3 regions of the Chryseobacterium paludis genome follow, and region 2 is predicted to be linked to each of the others. Evidence: riboswitches for the same ligand, from Rfam matches in the RefSeq annotation. Region 2 holds a riboswitch; each other region holds the start of a gene.
What was found. Region 2 has a riboswitch for S-adenosylmethionine ahead of NG806_RS17445 (SusC/RagA family TonB-linked outer membrane protein). Riboswitches for the same ligand answer to the same signal wherever they lie in the genome.
Positions count from the first base shown of each region.

Region 1 (7,790 bases), 150 kb from region 2:
TAATAATTCATCATAATTTCAAATTGATTATTAAATTTTCATTAAAATATAAGGCTAAGTATTTTTATGTAATGTAAGCATATGTGTTCTCATGAATAAGAGAACTTTTTAATAAAGAGGAACGGCAGGGATTGGTGTCTAACTAAAAAAAATACTCCTTTTTGAAAAGAAGTATTTTAGGTGTTTTATCTTATCTTGGTTTCATAAGTTTGGCTACAGTAGCGGTCCAGCCTGTTTGATGTGATGCACCAACTCCACGACCATTGTCACCATGGAAATATTCATAAAAAGTGATATAGTCCTTAAAATGCTCATCATAATTAAACTTATTATTTCCACCATTAAAAGCCCTTTGGCCCTGTTCATCTTTTAAAAATATCGAGCAAAGTCTATTGCTGATATTCTGGGCCACTTCTTCAAGGTTTCTTTTGTCTCCACTTCCCGTTGGTAGTTCCACTTTTAAGCTATTCCCATAATAGAAATGAAATCGCTGAAGACTTTCTACGATTAGAAAATTAATCGGAAACCAAATGGGTCCTCTCCAGTTACTATTTCCTCCGAACATCCTGCTGTCACTTTCTGCCGGTGTATAATAAACAACGTTTTCAGTACCATGAACGGAGAATATAAAAGGATTTTCTTCATATACTTTTGACATCGCCCTGATTCCATAGGAACTTAAAAACTCTTTTTCATCGAGCATTCTGGTAAGAACTTTTGATAATCTGTTTTTGCGTAAAATGCTCATTAAGTGCTTTCTTCCGTGGCCTTCTTCATCCCAATGAGAAACTAATTTTGTAAGTTCTGGTTTGTTTTTAAGAACCCATTCCATTCTTATTTTAAAGTTAGGCATTTTTTCCAGTAACCCGTGATCGATGATCTCTACAGCGAATAGTGGAATAAGCCCAACAATACTTCTCAAGCGAAGGGTTACACTTTCACCATCACCTAATTGGAGTACATCATAGAAAAATCCATCCTCTTCATTCCATAATCCTTCCTTGCCATCACCCATATTTTCCATAGCTTCTGCAATATAAAGATAATGTTCAAAGAATTTAATGGCCATATCCTCATATACCTGGTAATATTGAGCCAGCTCCATAGCTATTCTCATCATATTCAAGGCATACATTGCCATCCAGCTCGTACCGTCTGCCTGTTCCAGATGTTCGCCATCTTTGAGTTCCATATTTCGGTCGAATGCACCAATATTATCGAGTCCCAAGAAACCGCCACCAAAAATATTCTTACCATTTTTATCCTTACGGTTCACCCACCATGTAAAATTCAGAAGTAATTTCTGGAAAACTTTTTCAAGGAACAACAAGTCTGGTTTGCCATTTGTTTTTTCATCAATTTTAAAAACCCTGAAACAAGACCATGCGTGAACAGGTGGATTTACATCACTGAGGTTCCATTCATAAGCAGGAAGCTGCCCGTTGGGGTGCATATACCATTCCTTTGTTAATAGAAGAAGTTGGTTTTTTGCAAATTGTGCGTCGATCAATGCATAAGGAACGCAATGGAAGGCCAGATCCCAGGTTGCATACCAAGGGTATTCCCATTTATCAGGCATGGAAATTATATCCTTATTATGCATATGATTCCACTCTGTATTTCTTACGTAGTTATAGAAATCCCGTGGTGCATCAAAATTGGGGTCTCCTTTTAGCCATTTTCCAACGTTGTAGTGGTAAAACTGTTTGTTCCAAAGTAATCCTGCGAAAGCCTGCCTTTGAACATTTCTTTCATCCTCATTGGTTACATCGTGCTGAACTTCATTATAAAATTCATTTGCTTCGGCAATTCGGGTATTGAAGATTTCTTCAAACTGGTAAAAAGGCTCATCCGTATCTTCGGGTGATAATCTGAAATCAAAAGTTTTTGACTGGCCACCGCCAATTATTTCATCGATGATAAAAGAAGCTTTTGATCCTCTTTTTTCAGGATTGATACTATTACTTTTATGAATGATATAATCATTTATTCCATCTTTGAAATAGGTGTTTTCAATAAATGGGACTCCATATAATTTCCGTGTATTTGTTTCATTATCACAAAAGGCACTTCTTGCATTTGTATTTCTTGAATAAAACTTTTTAATAGAAACACTGTCGTGATTGATATCAATACAGCCTTCATTTGAAGCATTCAACATGCCTTTATAAGTATTGTAACCCCATTTCCAGTTATTTCTGAACCATGCGGTTGGAGCTACGATTATAGGTGCATCCTGTTGGCTTCTGTTATGGATAGAAACCCGTACCAGAATGTCATTGGTTTCTGCCTTGCAATATTCAATAAAAATGTCAAAATATTCATTATTATCAAAAATTCCTGTATCAATAATTTCATATTCAGCCTCTTTTTTGCTGCGTTTTCCATTTTCAGAAACCAGATGGTCATAAGGAAATTCATTGATGGGATACTTGTATACCATCTTCATATAGCTATGTGTAGGAGTGTTGTCCAGGTAGTAAAAGATTTCTTTGATATCTTCCCCATGATTTCCCTGAGGGTTGCTCAATCCAAAAAAACGTTCTTTTACCATTTTATCTTTCTTGTTCCAGAACGAAAGAGCAAAGCAAAAAAGCTGTTTGGTGTCGGATATTCCTGCAATTCCTTCTTCCCCCCATCGATAAGAATAACTTTCAGCTTTGTCGTGGTTTGTAAAGTTCCAGGCATTGCCATTAGGGCTATAATCTTCACGAACATTACCCCATTGTCTATTGCTTACATAAGGGCCCCAACTTTTCCAGTTGATATCTTGTAATCTTTGTTTTTCTGCGGTCATAAATCATCATTTTCACTACGAAGTTAATTTTTTTGAAAAATAATTCCAATTTTTTCTATCTGAATAATTCTTAACATATCCTTGTAACTCTTATAATTAGAGGGTTTTTGAGAAAAAAATATTTTTTTGTAAAAATTTAAAATAAAATGAACTATCTTTGCAGCTCGATCATTCAAATATTGAAAATGTTATCAAGAAAGGTTGAGGGATTAGACCCTATGAAACCTTAGCAACCCTTTGTGCAAGCGAAGAAGGTGCTACGTTCTACCAAATATTTATTTTGGACAGATAACTTACTGAAGTTCTTCAGCCATTTCTCGTGGCATTTTCAATTGTGTTATAAGTAATATATAATAGAATTGAAAACAGAACTAAAACATATTAATCTTTCGTATCAAACCTATTCCGGAAAGGAATACCATATCCCGTTGAGTTATCAGCTCTTCGGGAAAGAATTGTTTACTGCACCCATTATTTTAATTAACCACGCTTTAACAGGAAACTCAAATGTTTCAGGGAAAAATGGTTGGTGGAAGCAGTTAGTGGGAGAAGGAGAAGTTATTGATATTAATTCTTATACCGTTCTGTGTTTTAATATTCCAGGAAACGGTTATGATCATTTTTTAATTGATGAGTATGAGGACTTTACACCTTCAGATATTGCAAATATATTTTTAAAGGGTCTTGAGTTTTTAAATATTAAAAATTTGTACGCCATCATTGGAGGCTCTCTTGGAGGCGGAATAGGCTGGGAAATGTTGGTGAAAAATCCACAACTGGCTGAAATATTCATTCCTATTGCCTGTGATTTTAAAACACACGATTGGCTTCATGCTCAGTGTTTGGTTCAGAAGTTTTTATTGAACGGAAATGATGAACCATTACAAAAAGCCAGAATTCATGCGATGTTGTGTTACAGGACTCCACAATCTTTAAACGACAGATTTCAAAATAAATACAATACAGAAAAACAAAAGCTTGAATCAGAAGATTGGCTTGTTTATCATGGAAAGGCTCTTAATGAAAGATTTAGTTTGAAATCTTACAAGCTAATGAATCATTTACTTATGAACATCAACGCTGAAGAAAATAGGTTGGAGAAAATTCAGGCACGAATGGACTTGATCTCCGTTGATACAGATCTATTCTTTCCTGCTTCAGAAATCCGGATGTGTTTTGAAAAACTGACAGGCAAAAAAGAGAATGTTTCTTATCACGAGATCACCTCAATACATGGGCACGATGCCTTCCTAATGGAATATAAACAATTAAATAATATCATTAAAAACATCTTGTTACAGACTGAAATTAAGCGAACACAAAATTTCCTGTAGCAACACTAAACAATAAAGAATGAACAGATGAAAAATGCTAACGAAATAAAATTTTTAAAAAATAGATCAATTATCAAATTTGAGGGTGAAGATTTCCTGGGAGAAATCGGTATTGATGGAAGAATTTTTAAAGCACTTACTTTAGCACGGATTAGTGTTGGAGTAATTTCACAACAGGCTATTGAAAACGGATTATCAATTCTGGTTCACGAAGATGATTCTGAAAAGGCTGTAAATTGTCTCATTGATGAATTTGAATCAGAAAGAAAATCCGGGAAAGTTTCTCAGATCTACAGTATTAACAATGTTTCTGTCTTAGGTTTTGTAGCTGAAGACCTTAATAAAGTACTTGCAGAGTTGGCTAGAAATAATGTATTCCCATTACTTCTCAATCAAATAGCAAGCGAAAAAAGAGTAAATATCGTAGTAACCTCTTCACAAGACGAAAAAACTAAAAATATCATCGAATCTGAAATATCAAAAAAACCTAAAACAGTTCATCTGGCAATAATAGGACATGGAAATGTTGGAAAAACTCTGATTGATCAGGTTTTACAATCTTCAGAAGAAATCAAAAGACGAAAAAAAATTGACCTTAAAGTAGTAGCAGTTGCGAACTCAAGGAAAATAGCATTCAATAAAAAAGGTTTCGACAGTAACTGGAATGATGAGGTTTTAATAGCGGAAAGCCCTTCAAATGTTGATGAGCTAATTAATTTTTCAAGAGAAAATCAATTGGAAAATTTAATAGTAGTTGATAATACGGCAAGTAAGGACTTTGTTAAAAACTATCATGCCTTGGCAGAAAATGGATTTGATCTGGTTTCTTCGAATAAAATATTCAATACACTACCTATTGAAGAATATCGTAAACTAAGATATACGTTGAATAAAAACAACAGACGTTATCTTTATGAAACTAATGTAGGAGCTGGTTTACCTTTGATTGATACGATAAAATTATTACACCTTTCAGGGGAAAATATTACAAGAATAAAAGGGGTATTCTCCGGTTCTTTAAGTTATATTTTCAATAATTTCTCTATTAGAAATGATAAGTTTTCAACAGTTATAGGGGAGGCAATGGAAAAAGGTTTTACTGAACCAGATCCTCGTGAAGATCTTTCTGGAAATGATGTAGCAAGAAAACTTTTGATTTTAGCCAGAGAACTTGATCTTATTAATGAATTCAGTGATATAAATATTCAGAACCTAATCCCTCAAGACCTTCTCTCGATCGGGAAAAACGAATTCATCTCCAGACTGGAAGAATTGGATACTGAATATCAGAATATCAAAGATGGTCAGGCTTCGGATCATGTATTACGTTACGTAGGTGACTTACATGGTGATTTACAAAAGGAAAAGGGGCAGCTTGATGTGAAATTGATTTCTGTTCCTGCTACCTCGGCTTTAGGCCAGCTAAAAGGTTCAGATTCCATTTTTGAGATCTACACGGAAAGTTATGGTGAGAATCCGATTGTGATTATGGGTGCAGGAGCAGGAGCGCAAGTAACTGCAAGAGGGGTTTTCGGAGATATTTTAAGAGTAAGCGAAACTAAATAAATTAATGTACGAATGTAGCAGTATAACAATGTACCAATAGCTACCCGGAAAAGAAGAATTGCTTCATTGGTAAACTGTTACATTGATATATTGTTACATTATTAGAATTAAAACTATATGGAAAATTTTGAAACATTTGCAATAAGAACTCAGACAGAAAGAACTCAGTTTGATGAACATTCGACGCCTTTATATCTTACATCAAGTTTTATTTTTCAGGATGCTGAAGATATGAGAGCGAGTTTTGCAGAAGAAAAACCAAAAAACTTATACAGCAGATTCTCCAATCCGAACGTTACGGAATTCACAGATAAGATAGTAAAAATGGAAGGTGCAGAAGCGGGATATGCTTTTGCAACAGGTATGGCGGCCATTTATTCGACTTTTGCAACATTGTTGGATGCGGGAGATCATATCGTAAGTTGTCAATCTGTTTTCGGATCTACACATACTTTATTTACAAAGTATTTTCCGAAATGGAATATTGAAACAACCTATTTCAAAGCAGAAGATGCAGAAGATGTTGAAAAATTAATTAAGCCTAATACAAAGATTTTATATCTGGAGACTCCAACAAATCCAGCCATTGAAATTTTAGATTTAGATTTTTTTGGAAAGATTGCTAAAAAACATAATCTTATCTTTATTGTAGATAATTGTTTTGCAACACCTTACCTTCAGCAACCTATCAAGTATGGTGCTGATGTTGTCGTTCATTCGGCGACAAAATTAATTGATGGACAGGGACGTGTTTTAGGAGGAGTAGCAGTAGGAAGAGAAGACCTGATAAGAGAGATCTATCTTTTTGCAAGAAATACAGGACCTGCAATGTCTCCTTTTAATGCGTGGGTTTTATCTAAAAGTTTGGAAACATTGGCGATCCGAGTAGAAAAGCATTGTGAAAATGCTCTGAAAGTTGCTGAGTTTTTGGAAAACCATCCAAATGTGGAATTGGTGAAATACCCGTTTTTACCTTCTCATCCGAGTTATGAAGTGGCAAAAAAACAAATGAAGTTAGGAGGTAATATTGTTGCTTTTGAAATAAAAGGAGGAATAGAGGGTGGTAGAAAGTTTTTAGATAAAATAAAAATGTGTTCACTTTCCGCAAACCTTGGAGATACAAGAACAATTGTTACGCATCCGGCCTCTACGACTCATTCGAAGTTAACGGATGAAGAGAGAAATGAAGTCGGAATTACAGCAGGTCTCGTTCGTTGTTCAGTAGGGTTGGAAAATGTAGAAGATGTGATTGCGGATCTACAACAGGCCTTAGATTAATTCAATAGAATAATAGGTTTTAACCAAAATTTACAAATGAGAAACTCAGAACAATTATATAAAGCGCTTTCACAAAGAATTTTAATTCTTGATGGAGCTATGGGGACAATGCTTCAACGATATAAGTTTGAAGAAGAGGATTATCGTGGCGAACGATTCAAAGATTATCCGCATTTAGTAAAAGGAAATAATGATCTACTTTCTCTTACACAGCCATATGCTATAGAAGAGGTTCATAAAAAATACCTGGAGGCCGGAGCAGATATCATCGAAACCAATACATTTTCAGGAACGACGATTGCAATGGCAGATTATCATATGGAAGATTTGGTATATGAACTAAATTATGAGTCCGCAAAGATTGCAAGAAGAGCGTGTGATGAATTCACAGCAATTAATCCTGATAAACCCAGATTTGTTGCAGGATCAATTGGACCAACCAACAGAACGGCTAGCTTAAGCCCCGATGTTAATGATCCCGGATACCGAGCCATTACATTTGATGAGTTGAGAATTGCCTATAAGCAACAATCTGAGGCTCTATTAGATGGTGGATCTGATATTTTATTGGTGGAAACTATTTTCGATACACTCAATGCAAAGGCGGCTTTATTTGCGATTGATGAAATCCAGGACGAACGAGGGATAAAAATTCCAATTATGGTGTCTGGAACTATTACAGATGCCTCAGGAAGAACGTTGAGCGGACAGACCGCAGAAGCCTTTTTAATTTCTGTGTCGCACTTAAATCTACTAAGTGTCGGTTTCAATTGTGCACTGGGAGCTAACCAATTGACACCTTATTTGGAAACCCT
Region 1 is NZ_CP099966.1:3,995,141-4,002,930, forward strand. It holds gene NG806_RS18175 (MGH1-like glycoside hydrolase domain-containing protein) at 191-2,797, opposite strand; SAM riboswitch class I at 2,983-3,092, shown strand; gene NG806_RS23005 (alpha/beta fold hydrolase) at 3,157-4,131, shown strand; gene NG806_RS23010 (ACT domain-containing protein) at 4,159-5,697, shown strand; gene NG806_RS18185 (O-succinylhomoserine sulfhydrylase) at 5,815-6,975, shown strand; gene NG806_RS18190 (homocysteine S-methyltransferase family protein) at 7,012-7,790, shown strand, end outside.
Region 1: linked by a shared signal. The riboswitch ahead of NG806_RS23005 (alpha/beta fold hydrolase) and the one ahead of NG806_RS17445 (SusC/RagA family TonB-linked outer membrane protein) in region 2 are both predicted to bind S-adenosylmethionine.

Region 2 (7,790 bases):
TACATTCCCTTTAACTCTATTGTTAAGTATTGCAAACTCTAATCCTACATTTAAATTGAGATTTGTCTCCCATTTTAAATTCGGAGTTGGAAGTCTGCTTGCTACAGTTCCTCCTTCACCAAGATTATTGTAAAATGCATATAAACTCTGATAAGCGTAATATGTACTTAATTTATCATTTCCCTGACCTCCGTAACTTGCACGAAGAGTAAGCTGATTAAAGAAATTCAAATTCTTAATAAAATTTTCATTTGAGGCTTTCCATGAACCTCCCACAGACCAGAAAGTCCCCCATCTATTTTCAGGTGAAAATCTTGAAGAACCATCCGCTCTTACAGACCCTGAAATAAAGTAAGTGTTTTTAAAATCATATTCTGCTTTACCTAAAAAACTCAATAGACCTAATTTATCACTATTCCCACTGAATCCTCCCAACAGGGCAGCTGCATCCGGCTCATAATAATAAGGCAGAGAAAACTGACTTCTGTTTCCAGATATTGTTTGATATTCATAATGATAAAATTCCTGCCCTGCCAGAATATTGAAATGGTGCTGGTTGAATTTTTTATCATAGGTCAAAATATTACTGGTTGTATAAGATAGGGTTCTCGAATTTGTTTTCGTTACAGAACCACCTATTTCACTCCCCTCGCCCAACAATGGATTAGAATAATAATGTCCATTATAATTGACCAGGTCAACTGAGAAGCTTGATTTAAATTTTAACTCTGGTAAAAAAGTAAAGTCTAAAAATCCTTTTCCTGAAAAGTTATCTTCTCTGTTTTCGTTTTTATCTAAAGGTAAAGTTGCAGCAGCATTTTGATTCTGTAAAGCACTTGTTGGTCTGTATTTTCCAAAGTCATAGATATTGTTTCCATTGGCATCCAGTCTGTAACTTCCATCCGGATTTCTTTCATAATATGGATAAAAAGAAGGAATTACTCTTGCTGCATTAATGATATTATCTGTTCTTGAATCTGAAGAAGGTGGAGCCTCCTGAAGACTATTGGTATAACTTAAATTAGCACCAATAGTTAACCATTTTTTGACTTCATTATTAATTTTTAATCTGGTGCTGTATTTTTTAAAACCAGAACCAATGGCAATTCCTTTATCATCCAAATACCCTAATGAAAAAAAGTAATTCCCTTTCTCATTTCCACCGCTGAAATCAAGATCGACTTGATTTCTTGAAGCTACTCTCTGAAGAATATCCCGCCAGTCATCATTCCATAAAGCCTTAGCTCCAGGTAAAAGCTTTCCATCGGTTCCTACTGGCTGAGCATAATTTGGTCCATAAGGATTAATTCCCAATTCGTTCACCAAATTGTTTGTAGCCATCTGTGCTGCCTGTTGTGAAGATATCTGAGTTGATTGATATCCATTCCTCAAAGCTTCCCAATACAATTGAAAATACTGATCTGTATTTACCTGCTCATAATCTTTTACTGCTCTGCTGGAAAAACCCTGGCTCATATTAAAGTTGATTCGAGGCTCGCCTTTTTTTCCGGATTTTGTTGTTACTATTATAACACCATTTGCCCCTCGTGATCCATATAAAGAACTCGCTGTAGCATCTTTCAAAACACTGATAGACTCAATATCATTTGGACTGATAGAATTAATGTTTCCATCAAAAGGAATTCCATCTACAACAAATAAAGGATTGCTCGAAGCACTGATAGATCCGATCCCTCTGATACGTATCGTTGCTGTGGCTCCAGGTTGTCCGGAGGAACTTACTGCCTGCAGTCCTGCCACTTGCCCTTCCAGTGCCTTGGTAATATTAGTAACTGGTCTGTTATTAATCTTTTCACTTGAGATTGTTGCTACAGAACCTGTATAACTTGTTTTTTTTGCTTTACCGTAAGCAACTACGACAACTTCATCAATATCTTTTTCCCGAAGTGTATCTTTTTTAGGCTTTGTTTCCTGACCATTCACACTCATAATTCCTAAGAAAAACAAAGCACTTGGTGGAATCCAAATTTTAGCCTTAAATAAATTTTTACTAACCATAATCAATTTTATTTATGAAATATTAAAAAATAACCCTTTGCGGAAAAGACAGCAAAGGGCATCAATAAATTTGATTAACCTAATGCTTATTTTCCCTTAAAAGGCTGAATGTAACACCTTGCATTATGCAGGTTGTTAAGATTTCACAGGGTCAGTTCCCTCCATCTTTCTTTATAAGCCGATCGAAATATGGTTGCAAATCTAAAAACAATTAGTCTATAAAACAAGTAGACTATTAAATTTTTTATTAAAATTTCTCAAAAATTAACTAAATTTTTACATAAACTGCCTATCAATAGACCTTTAGAAAAAATGTTAATTTTTCAAACATGAGAAATATCATTAAAAATAATGTAATCCACCTAATTGAAATAAAAGACAGAAATATAAATGCTAATCAAAAAAACTTTTTAATTTTATAGTATGAAAATTTTAATTGTAAACGGTCCAAATCTTAATTTGCTAGGAACGAGAGAACCGGAAATTTACGGAACAATTTCAATGGCGGAATATTTAGATAAATTACGATCGGAATTTCCTACCCAAGAGCTGAATTATTATCAATCTAACATTGAAGGTGAACTGATCAACAGACTTCAGGAAGATAATTTTGATGCTTTAGTAATAAATCCGGGAGCTTTTACCCACTATTCTTATGCTATAGCTGATTGTTTAAAAAACATTCAAAAGCCTAAAATTGAAGTCCATATCAGCAACATTTATAAAAGAGAAGAGTTTCGTCAGAAGTCTGTGACTGCTGCATATACTGATGCAGTATTATCAGGCTTTGGCTTACAAGGTTACAGATTAGCGCTGTTGAGCTTTTAATTTTTGGTCACAAAAGAAAAAAATAAAAAAGCCTCATCAATGATGAGGCTTTAATTTTATATTAAGATGGTTTGTCTTAAATTGTTTGTTCCTGTAATTGCGGACCTGAAGCAATAAGCTTTTTCCCCTCTTCAGTATTACAATACTGTTCGAAGTTTTTAATGTATCTTGAAGCTAGATCTTTTGCTTTTTCTTCCCATTCAGTTGCATCATTATATGTATTTCTAGGATCTAGAATACCTTCCGTAACATTTGGTAAAGAAGTAGGAATCTCTAAATTCATAATTGGAATTCTCGTCTTAGGAGCATTTTCGATAGACCCATCAATGATCGCATCAATAATGGCTCTTGTATCTTTTAAAGAAATTCTTTTACCAGTACCATTCCAACCTGTATTTACCAAATAAGCTTTTGCACCGTGTTCTTTCATTTTACCAATCAGTGTTTTAGAATACATTGTTGGGTGTAATGTTAAGAATGCCTCACCAAATGCAGGTGAGAACGATGGTTCTGGAGAAGTAATTCCTCTTTCAGTTCCAGCTAATTTAGAAGTGTATCCACACAGGAAGTGATACTGAGCTTGGTTTTCATCCAATATAGAAACCGGAGGTAATACTCCGAACGCATCAGCAGAAAGATAAACTATCTTTTTTGCATGTCCGGCCTTAGAAGGCAAAACAATCTTGTTGATATGATAAATCGGGTAAGAAACTCTTGTATTTTCCGTGATTGAACCATCTGTATAATCAGAAACCCCATTATGAACAACAACATTTTCTAAAAGTGCATCTCTCTTAATCGCTCTGAAAATATCCGGTTCTTTTTCTTCTGATAAATCAATTACTTTAGCATAGCAACCACCTTCGTAATTGAATACTCCATTATTATCCCAACCGTGTTCGTCATCACCAATCAGATATCTTTTAGGATCTGCAGATAAAGTCGTTTTTCCTGTTCCGGAAAGACCAAAGAATAAGGCAACATCTCCTTCTTCACCTACATTTGCAGAACAGTGCATTGATGCCATACCTTTCAAAGGAAGATAATAATTCATCATAGCAAACATTCCTTTTTTCATTTCTCCTCCATACCATGTTCCACCAATGATCTGAAGTTTTTCAGTAAGGTTGAACATTACAAAGTTCTCAGAATTTAATCCCTGAGCCTCCCAGTTTGGATTAGTTGTTTTAGACCCATTCACTACAGTGAAATCCGGCTCTCCAAAGTTTTCCAGCTCAAAATGAGATGGACGGATGAACATATTAGTAACGAAATGCGCCTGCCATGCAACTTCTACAATGAATCTTACTTTAAGTCTTGTATCAGCATTTGTTCCACAAAAAGCATCTACAACATAAATTTTCTTAGAAGAAGAAAGTTGGTTTAGCACTAATTCTTTACAAGACTGAAAGATTTCTGCTGTTGTAGGTAAATTCACTTTACCATCCCAGAAAATTGTGTCTCTTGTAACATCATCCTGAACAATATATCTGTCTTTAGGAGAACGGCCTGTAAAAATTCCCGTTTTTACTGATACTGCACCAGATTCCGTAAGTTCAGCTCTTTCAAAACCCTGATTTTCGGGAGAAACTTCTGCTTGAAATAATTCCTCATAAGAAGGATTATATATTACTTCATAGTCTCCTTTAATCCCTAATTTTTGTAAATCCTGGATGATTTTAGCGTGTTTCATTTTACTTATATTTTCTATTTCTTTTTTTAGTCCAACAAAATTAAATATTAATTTATTGTTAAAGGTGGTTAAATATAATGATATAAGTCAGAATGACAAAGAAAAATGAAGAGTTGTAAATTGTTGTTTATGAGTTAATTATATTATCCCAATCAAAAATAGTATTAAAACCTTTTCCCCGAAAATAGTCCTTAAAGCCCCTGAATTTGGCACTCATCACAAAATCACCTCCCCATGCGCCCAAACTTTTTACAAAAAAGGGACAGTCTTCAAAAAGCCGATCCTTAACTGTTGGCATGTTCAGAAAGTGAGAAATTTTTTGTTCGTGAATCTCCATTAATCGTGAAAAATTATCCAATTTATTGCACAATAAAATTTCTTTTGTAAGATTTGAGAACTCTTCGATTAATTCATCAGATTTTACTTTAGATTTATAAAGATTAATAGCCTCTCTACTGTCTTGTTTCTGATTTAAATGAATAAAGATCAATTCATCTTTGAAAACAGGATTGAAGGTTACCTTTTTATAGTGTATTTCGGGTTTGTTTTGGTAAAGAACTGCAGATTTCTCTTTTGCAACAGCGATATCATAACCACTTCCGCCTAAGCTCATGGTATTTAACTGAAAAGCATTTATTCCTGCCCACTCGGAAAGATTATTCATTAAGGTAGAACTGCTTCCCAATCCAAAATCGGAAGGAAACTGAAGATTTGTTTTTAAATAATAGGAATCTGTTCCAGCAAGTTTGCTATTTGAAAGTTGTTGTACATTCTTTAAAGTTTTTACAATAAACTCTGCACTTATAGGAATATTGGTATCCAGGATCTGCCACTCTTTATAATCAATGACGGCTTCTAACCAAAGTTTATTCTGATGATAGGCTTTCCAGAAAATTAATGACTTCTGATCATTTTTTTCATCAAAAAAAAACTCTTGTCCTAGTTTGGTTGGTACCGCTAGGACAAGAGCTCCATCTATTGCGAAATATTCTGAAGTCAGCATCAGCTTTCCTGGTGAAAATATCTCGCCCATATTATTTTGTTTAGATTGCAGAAGCAACGTCTACAGAACCATCAATCTTTTTGATCAATCCTTGAAGCGTCTTTCCTGGTCCAACTTCTACGAAGTTAGAAGCACCATCTTTAATCATATTCTGAACAGATTGCGTCCACTTTACAGGACCTGTTAGTTGTGCAATCAAGTTTTGTTTAATTTCGTCAGGGTTAGTAACCGCTGTTGTTGTAATATTCTGATAAACCGGAATAGTTGCTTTTCTAAATTTGGTAAGCTCAATTGCAGCAGCTAATTTCTCTTGTGCCGGCTGCATCAATGGAGAATGGAAAGCACCATTTACAGGTAATAATAACGCTCTTTTAGCACCTGCCTCTTTTAATTTTATACAAGCCTCTTCTACAGCTGCTGTTTCTCCGGAAATCACTAATTGTCCAGGACAGTTATAATTTGCCGGAACAACAATTCCGTTAATCTGAGCACAGATATCTTCAACTTTAGCATCTTCTAATCCCAAAATTGCAGCCATAGAACTTGGATTTGCATCACAAGCTTCCTGCATTGCTTTTGCTCTTTCAGAAACTAACTTAAGTCCATCATCGAAAGATAAAACCCCATTAGCAACAAGTGCTGAAAATTCACCTAAAGAATGACCTGCTACCATTTCAGCACCAAGACCGTTTACTGCTTTTAGAGCAGCTACTGAATGTATAAAAATAGAAGGTTGTGTAACCTCAGTTTTTTTAAGATCCTCATCCGCCCCATTAAACATAAGGGAGAGAATATCAAAACCTAAAATTTCATTGGCAGATTCCATCAAGTCCTTTATGTCTTTTCGAGAATCATATAATTCTTTTCCCATCCCAACGAATTGAGAACCCTGCCCAGGAAATACAAGTGCTTTCATCTATTAATTTAAAATATTATGCAAATATAAATATAATATTAAGAATTTCCTTAATGCAATCCTCTTCTCTAAGGAACCAATCGAATCACACGATAGCCTGTATTTACATAAGCACCATTAGCTTTGGACTTTACAAACTCAAACTTAGTCGCAAGCTGGGTCTGAATTTTATTCATTTGTTTAAAGATTTCTCCTTTTTTGTTCTCTCTTGTTAACATATCATTTACAACATCGAACCCAATGATTGCATATCTTGAAGGAGTCTTACAATATTTACTTTTATAGGCTGCAAGGATTTCCTTTTCAAAACTTCCATCTGTATTGATCTTTCTATCCATTAGATAAACCAGATTAACCTGACTAAGCTCGTCTACTTTTTTCTCAAAACTTGGGACATAATACATACTGAAAGCTTTTACTCCCTGCACTTCTTTTGACAATGCAATTATTTTATTTGAAAAAGCTTCCCCGGTACCATCATTATCACTGGCTAAAATTGCAATTACCGGTGCTGATTGTCCGGTCATCATATTTTGATCCGCTTTGATTTCTGCAGGAGAACCTACAATCATCACATTTGGATTTTTAACCGCCTTTTCAAGACCTGCTTTAATATAATTAGCGTTGTCTTTTTTACCATCAGCAACTATATATATCTTTTGATCGGAATATACTGCCTTCACTTCATCTACGATCTTATCAGCATAGGTCTGATCATTCGTTTCAATAATAACCAAATTACTATAATTATACAGCTCAGGAGAGTTAGCAAATGGAGCTACAATAGGAATTTTTTGGGTTTTGGTAAAATCCAGTACGTCAATAACATTGGATTTAAAGAATGGGCCGATGATCAAATCTGTATTATTAGGATTGATTTGAGTTAATGAGTTTCTAAATGAAGCTTCATTTCCGGAATCCACAATTTTTATATCAAGTTTTTGTCCGGTTCTGGCATTTCTTTCAATAGCTAATTTCGCCCCTGTAAGGAAATCAATTGCCATGGTTCTGTATTGAGTCTCGTTTGTGCTATATCCGAAAGGAAGCATTAAAACAACACTTAATGCATCTCCACTTTTCTTTATGTAAGCAGGGTCAAGTTTTTTTATTTTTAAAACCATCCCTGTTTTTAATCCATGTGATAAATCTGGGTTTAAAGCAATTAATTCATCAATGGATATCCCATATTTGTTAACAATAGAGAAAACAGTATCACCTTGTTGAACGGTATATGTTACATATTCATCTGCCAAAACTGTATTTGTATTGGATGAATTCGTTGATGATTTTTCGTTTCCTGAATCAATTTTAGCTTTGGTATTCACTGGCTC
Region 2 is NZ_CP099966.1:3,842,485-3,850,274, reverse strand. It holds gene NG806_RS17445 (SusC/RagA family TonB-linked outer membrane protein) at 1-2,019, opposite strand, end outside; SAM riboswitch class I at 2,103-2,199, opposite strand; gene NG806_RS17440 (type II 3-dehydroquinate dehydratase) at 2,443-2,847, shown strand; gene pckA (phosphoenolpyruvate carboxykinase (ATP)) at 2,924-4,540, opposite strand; gene NG806_RS17430 (GYDIA family GHMP kinase) at 4,668-5,573, opposite strand; gene fabD (ACP S-malonyltransferase) at 5,584-6,459, opposite strand; gene NG806_RS17420 (LysM peptidoglycan-binding domain-containing protein) at 6,528-7,790, opposite strand, start outside.

Region 3 (7,790 bases), 670 kb from region 2:
ATTGGCAAAAACAGAGACTGTAAGGCGATTATCCAAAAACTTTTTAGTTAAGGTAATATCAACCGTGTTGCTGAATGGTTTCTCTGCAGTAAAGTAGAAATAGCCTGCTTTTGGAGTCAGATAACTATAATTAGCCGTCAGCTTTATTTGCTTAGGTAAAATTAACTGAGTCATCACATTGAAAATCCAAAATCCTCTATTGTTTAAATTATCAATTTCATGTTTTTGGTATCCGGCGTAGATATACATAAAGTTAATCTTATCAGGGTTAAAATCAAACTTCATGATCTCACTCATAGGCTTACTGAAAATCATAAATGGTACAGGAAGGCCTATATTGAAATTATGAATCCTCATACTGGAGATATTCACCTGTTCGTTGAAGAGATTCTTACCATCTTTTCTGATAATCTGAGCCACCTGATTCTTTGCTGAACTTACACTATATCCAATAAATGCATAATCAAAAGCAGAAAGCTTTACTTCATAGTTATCAAAAATTGTTGGCTGTAGATTAGGGTTACCTGTAACCTGAGTGTTTGGCCCTTGGAATGTTGTGTTGTTTGGGTTAAGCGCAGAAATACTTGGTAAGCTTATCTTCTTATTGTAGTTAGCCGAAATAGAAACCTGATTCATCAGGCTATATTGTACACTGGCGTTTGGAAACAATTTAAACTTATTAAAAGGAAGTAAGTCTTTCTGAACAACTGCCCCTTTGCTATCAATGACTCTCGTTATTCCGGAAATGTCATAGTTCTCAGCACGTGATCCTAACGTAAAATCGAATTTTTTCAATTTTGCCTGAAACTCTAAGTAAGTAGATGCTGTCTGTCTCTGGTAATCCAGATTGGTCAGACCTCTGCTTTGTGTATCGAAGTTTTGTTTTTCATATAATCCTCCAAAACTTACCTTTCCACCATCAAGAATTTTAATTGGCTGAGAATAGTCCACTTTGAAATTGGCTATTCTCATATCAGATTCATTGTTTAGCAGTACTCCGTCTGAAAACCTTGGGATAGTTTTATCAGGATTAATATAATTGATGTCTCTAAAAATATTATTCTGATCAAACTTACTGGTAGATTTAGTATATCCAAATTGAAAATCTAATTTTTGGGATTTATCGCTAAAGCGTTTCTGATAGGTAACAACAGCTTCTTGTCTTAAGTTGTTCGTGTAAGCAGCATCAAATGCATGAAAATAACCTTCTCTTATACTGTCTTTTATAGGAATGTAAGGGAGATCAGCAAAGCCATTACTATCAGTATAATTGCTGTTTTTGTTGTGATAGATATCATAGTTTAATAGCAATCTATCCTGACCAAGATCGAAGGTTAATCCTGACTTTGCAAAATAGCCACGACCAACCCTATCCGTATTACTTAGTAATAAGTCATTTTGATTCGAGTTTAGCATACTTTCACGATAATTCTGACCAAAATTCAATTGCCATCCGAAATATTTATTTCTGGCATTTAAATTTAAAGAATTAGTGGTTCTATTTCTGAATTTACCATAATTGCTAAAAGAATAGTTTCCTGAATAGGTTGCTGTTAGGTACTTATTAGCGTTTTTATTCGTAATGATATTCATGATTGCACCCCCTGAAGTTGCTGGAAATTCAGCTCCAGGTTGTGTAATGACTTCAATCCTGTCTACCGAATTAGCTGGCATTCCTTCCAGAAAAGAATTAAGTTCATTGGACGTAATATTCAAGGGACGCCCATTAAGATAGACATCAAGTATTTTTCCCTGATACATCATTCCTGCAATATCTGTTGAAACAAGCCCTGGAAGTTTTTTGATTCCTTCTAATACATTCCCGTTATTAAGCTGAGGTTGCTCAGAGAAATCGAAAATTGTTCGGTCTGCTTTCTGTTCAACGGCTTTTTTAGTTTTGGTCATTACAACCTCTTCAATTTGCTTTTCCTTTACCTGATTATTGGTCTTTTCCTGTGCATGTATAACTGTAATACCTAGAAAAGATAAAACGAGTATAATTTTTTTCATAATGTTTTTTTACTACTACTTGGTTAGACGCGTAAAAGTAAATTTTGTTACAAGATTCTTTTCTTGTATCATATGATATTTCCCTAAATGTGCCAAGAATACATTAAATTATAGACTCTAAGGACTTGGATTGATTTTGCGATTAATGTAATTTTTCCGTGAATTATTTTTTTATTTGCAAAATAGTTATATCTTTGCCCCATAATTATCAAGAATCTCATAGATGGGATAGCAACCTGCAAAACAAGCAAGGTGCTGAAATAGATAAGCCGACTCAGTTTCGGAAAAAATGTTTACTCTATTCTTCCCATCTTATAATTTTTGTTTTAAAGTATAAATCAATGTTTAAGAACACGGGAAATGACACCACAACAAATTTGACTTTTTGTCTTTTGAATACTGAAGCGAAGCTTCATTATTTCTATCAATATGCATATCATTATTCGATGTGTATGTGTTGCTGTTCTTAGCTTCCTTTAGTTTCTATTAACTAATAAAACCGTTTATCATTTCCTTTTTTAGCCTTGTACTTGCAGGGTTAGGAATTTCTATTGCTTAAAAGCTTTAAGCAGACAATCATTAATACAAAAAAGATAAAACACATGCGCAATTTTAAACACAGAAGTATCATCACTTCAGCCACCCTTATTTCGACATTTTACTACGCACAATCAGATACTATAAAATCTAAGAAAATAGACGAGGTGGTTCTACTTGGATCCAGAGGATCTGGTAGATCACTAACAGATACACCCGTTCCGGTAGATGTTATTAATATTTCAAAAATATTGAAACAAAGTCCGGTTAATAATATAAGTCAGGCCTTAAACTATATAGTCCCTTCTTTTTCTTCTACATCACATACTGTGAATGATGGAACCGATTTTGTCGATCCGGCACAACTAAGAGGGTTAGGACCGGATCAGGTTTTAGTCTTATTTAATGGAAAAAGAAGACACCAATCTTCACTGATTAACGTTACCCTTACACCTGGAAGAGGTTCTGTAGGAACAGACCTTAATGCTATTCCTGCTTTTGCATTGGATAAAATCGAAGTATTAAGAGACGGTGCTTCTGCACAATATGGTTCCGATGCGATTGCCGGAGTTGTCAATTTAGGTCTTAAAAAGAGATTAGGTTTTTCTGGTCAACTATTTTTGGGTGGATATGCTTCACCTGTTACCAATAATTTTTCGGGAGGCTTGGATGGAGAAACCATTTCCTTAGATCTTAATTATGGTTTTAAATTGGGGAAACAAGGTTTTTTTAATATTACCACATCAACGCAATATCGGGATCCTTATTCAAGAGCAGGGGTGAGAAATGGTGATATTTACAATGCCTATAATGCCATTAACTATAGAGCAGCACAAGATGGAGTGGACATTGATGGATTGTATAAAAATATTGGTAATACACCTAATAACCAACAGATTATCAATGCGATCAAGCAATATGCAACAAAAGTAAATTACTTTTCATCTGATTTACAGTCGCAAATTTCAAATGCAAATAGTATTTCAACATTACAGGGATTACTGGGTGGAGACGTTACTAATGATGAACTTGCTTACAGAGGATTAGAACGAAAAGATTTCAGTATCAGAGCTGGACAATCGAAACTGCAGTCGGCACAGGTGTACTATAATTCAGAAGTTCCTATTAATGATGACTGGAAAGTTTATTCTTTTGGTGGTTATAGCTACAGGTTAGGAAATGCGGGTGGTTTTTTCCGTTTACCAAATACGGAAAGGAATATCAATTTTATTACCCCTAACGGATATTTACCACAGATTGAAGCAACCATTAATGACTATTCTTATGCAGCTGGAATTAAAGGAAAATGGAATGGCTGGAATGTAGACCTAAGCAATACTTTTGGTAAAAACATATTCAATTTCGGAGTAGTAAATACTTTTAATTCTTCCCTGGTTAGTAACTCTCCAAGAAGTTTTGATGCCGGAGGTTTAGAGTTTTTACAGAACACACTTAATCTTGATTTCTCAAAAAAATATGATGTACTACATGGGCTAAACATAGCTTTTGGAGGAGAGTACCGTTACGAAAATTATAAAGTGAATGCGGGTAAAGAAAACTCTTATGCTTCTTATGATATTTTTGGAAATGTAGTAACAGTCAATACTCCTAAAAATGAGTTGGTAACCGATTTTTTTGGAAATACCAGACCTGCCGGTTCACAGGTATTTCCGGGTTTCAGCCCTGATAATGCAGTTTCTGGTAATAGAAATAGTGTTGCGGGATATTTGGATGTTGAACTGGAGCCAACTGATTGGTGGTTGGTAGAAGGAGCATTACGATATGAGAATTATTCAGATTTTGGATCAACATTCAATTATAAATTTGCGACCAATGTAAGATTGGTTGATAATTTCAATTGGAGAGGCGCTGTATCTACAGGTTTTAGAGCACCATCATTGGCTCAGATTTATTATAGTTCAACATCTACGTTGATTCAGCAGGGACAGACTACACAGGTGGGAACCTTTAGAAATAATTCTGAAGCGGCACAGGCTTTGGGAATTCCAAAATTGAAACAGGAAACTTCCCAATCTTATAGTACTGGGCTTACTTGGAAAGTTCCGAAACTGAATTTGGTCGTTACAGCAGATGTCTATTATATTAAAATTAAAGACAGAGTGGTATTAACTGACTTGTTTTCGCGACCGGATGGAACTTTCGCTCCGGGATCTGACCAAGCTGTTCTTCAAAATGCTTTTGATCTTGCCAGGGCGAGCGCTGCTAATTTCTTTGCTAATGCAGTTGATTCGCAAACAAAAGGACTTGATCTTACTATTTCACAGACCACGAGATTAGGTTCTGGAATTAGCCTGGAAAACTATTTTGGTTTCAATCTTAATCAGACCAAAAGGATTGGTGAGATCCATGCGTCTCCCAAGTTAGTAAGTCAAATTGATAGTTATTTTTCAGAGCCTAACAGAGTGTATTTTGAAGAAGCAGTTCCTCGTGTAAAAGCTACTCTTTCGAATGCTCTAAAATTTTCTGCCTTTAATGTTCTGGTAAGAAATTCTTTCTTTGGTAAGGTAACAGATGCTGATGTTTTGGATGCTAACTTTGATGGAGTTGTAGGTAAACAGGAACATTTTGTATTGAATAATCGCTTTGTAACCGATCTTTCTGTTGGATATGATTTTAATAAAAATGTTTCAGCAACAATAGGAAGTAATAATATATTCAATGTTATGCCTTCTAAAAATCCTCTTATCAATTCTTTAACTGCAGATAATCAGTTTGTTTATTCGAGACAGGTTTCCCAATATGGTATTGGTGGGAGATTTTTATTCGCAAGAGTTGAATTTAAATTTTAATAATATAATCCAAACTGGAAAAGAAAAAGCCTCGCATTTGCGAGGCTTTAATTATATAGAACTAAAATTTATTTAGTTTTCCTGTTTCTTGATAAGGTTTAGCGCAGAACCTGCTTTGAACCAGTCAATTTGTTGAGCATTGTACGTATGGTTTGCCATAATAATGTCTTTTGTTCCATCAGCATGTACAAATTCTAGTGTAAGCTGTTTTTCTGGGGCAAACTGATCAAGATCTAAGAAGTTAACAGTATCATCTTCTAAGATTTTATCATAATCAGCTTCATTAGCAAATGTTAACCCTAACATACCTTGTTTTTTAAGATTCGTTTCGTGGATTCGTGCAAATGATTTTACCAATACTGCTTTTACACCAAGATGTCTTGGTTCCATTGCGGCATGCTCTCTTGATGAACCTTCACCATAATTTTGATCTCCTACTACAATCGTAGGAATTCCAGCAGCTTTATAAGCTCTCTGTACAGCAGGAACTTCACCAAATTCACCTGTTAATTCATTTTTAACATGATTCGTTTCCATGTTGTAAGCATTGACAGCTCCAATCAACATGTTATTTGAAATGTTATCAAGGTGACCTCTATATTTCAACCATGGCCCAGCCATAGAAATATGGTCGGTTGTACATTTTCCGAAAGCTTTAATTAGAATTTTAGCTCCGGTAATGTTTTTACCATCCCAAGCTGGGAATTCTTCCAGCAATTGAAGTCTATCAGATGTAGGGCTTACCTTTACTACTACGGACGAACCATCTTCAGATGGAGCCTGGTAACCGTTGTCATCTACAGCAAATCCTTTAGCCGGTAATTCAGATCCTTTTGGCTCGTCAAGTCTTACCTGATCACCGTTTTCTGCAGTTAATGTATCTGTAATAGGGTTAAAGTCTAATCTTCCTGAAATTGCTACTGCTGCTACCATTTCTGGAGAAGCTACGAAAGCATGAGTATTTGGATTACCATCTGCTCTCTTTGCAAAGTTTCTGTTGAAAGAGTGGATGATTGAGTTTTTCTCTCCTTTATCAGCACCTTCTCTGTCCCATTGTCCGATACAAGGCCCACAAGCGTTCGTAAAGATTCTCGTGTTTTCAAATTTTCTGAAAGAATCTAAGAAACCATCTCTTTCTGCTGTGAATTTCACTTGCTCGGATCCAGGGTTGATTCCTAAGATTGCTTTTGGTTTTACTCCTTTTGCTACCGCATCTTCAACGATAGAAGCAGCTCTTGATAAATCTTCGTAAGAAGAGTTGGTACAAGAACCGATAAGAGCCCATTCAACTTCTAATGGCCATCCGTTAGCTTCAGCTTTAGCTCTGAATTCAGAAACAGGAGTTGCTAAATCTGGAGTAAAAGGTCCGTTTAAGTGAGGTGCCAGTTCTGAAAGGTTAATTTCGATTACTTGGTCAAAATATTGTTCAGGGTTTGCATATACTTCAGCATCACCAGTTAGGTGTTCTGCAATTTTGTCAGCCGCATCTACTACATCTTGTCTTCCTGTTGCTGCCAAGTATCTTCTCATTGAATCATCATATCCGAAAGTAGAAGTAGTCGCTCCGATTTCAGCACCCATGTTACAGATGGTTCCTTTACCTGTTGCTGAAAGAGATTCTGCTCCTTCTCCGAAATATTCTACGATACATCCTGTTCCCCCTTTTACGGTAAGGATTCCTGCCACTTTTAAGATCACATCTTTTGCAGAAGTCCAGCCACTCATTTTACCGGTTAATTTGATACCGATCAATTTAGGCATTTTAAGTTCCCAAGCCATTCCTGCCATTACATCTACCGCATCAGCACCACCTACTCCGATGGCTACCATACCAAGGCCTCCTGCATTTACCGTATGAGAGTCCGTACCGATCATCATACCTCCAGGGAAAGCATAGTTCTCCAATACAACCTGGTGAATGATACCAGCTCCCGGCTTCCAGAAGCCAATTCCATATTTATCACAAACAGAACTCAGGAAATTGAAAACTTCAGAGTTTTTGTTGATACCTTCCTGTAAATCTGATTCTGCACCTACTCTTGCCTGGATCAGGTGATCGGCATGAGCAGTTGAAGGAACAGCCACTTTAGCTTTTCCAGCCTGCATGAATTGTAAAAGTGCCATCTGCGCTGTTGCATCCTGCATGGCTACTCTGTCTGGAGCGAAATCTACATAAGAATTTCCCCTTTCATGTGCTTGTGTTGCATTTCCTTCCCAAAGGTGGGTGTATAATATTTTTTCAGATAGCGTAAGAGGTTTTGCCACGATTTGTCTTGCCGCAGCAATTCTCTCGGGGTAGCGCTCGTACACCTTTTTAATCATATCAATGTCGAAAGTCATATCTATTTTAATTTTTCTTTTTCAATAATTTTTTCCGGACTTTAATTTAAAAAATTTAAAATTAGGAGCAGAAATTCCTCAAATGTACTCATC
Region 3 is NZ_CP099966.1:3,177,281-3,185,070, reverse strand. It holds gene NG806_RS14355 (TonB-dependent receptor domain-containing protein) at 1-2,010, opposite strand, end outside; SAM-I-IV-variant riboswitch at 2,211-2,310, shown strand; gene NG806_RS14350 (TonB-dependent receptor plug domain-containing protein) at 2,613-5,357, shown strand; gene NG806_RS14345 (aconitate hydratase) at 5,430-7,697, opposite strand.
Region 3: linked by a shared signal. The riboswitch ahead of NG806_RS14350 (TonB-dependent receptor plug domain-containing protein) and the one ahead of NG806_RS17445 (SusC/RagA family TonB-linked outer membrane protein) in region 2 are both predicted to bind S-adenosylmethionine.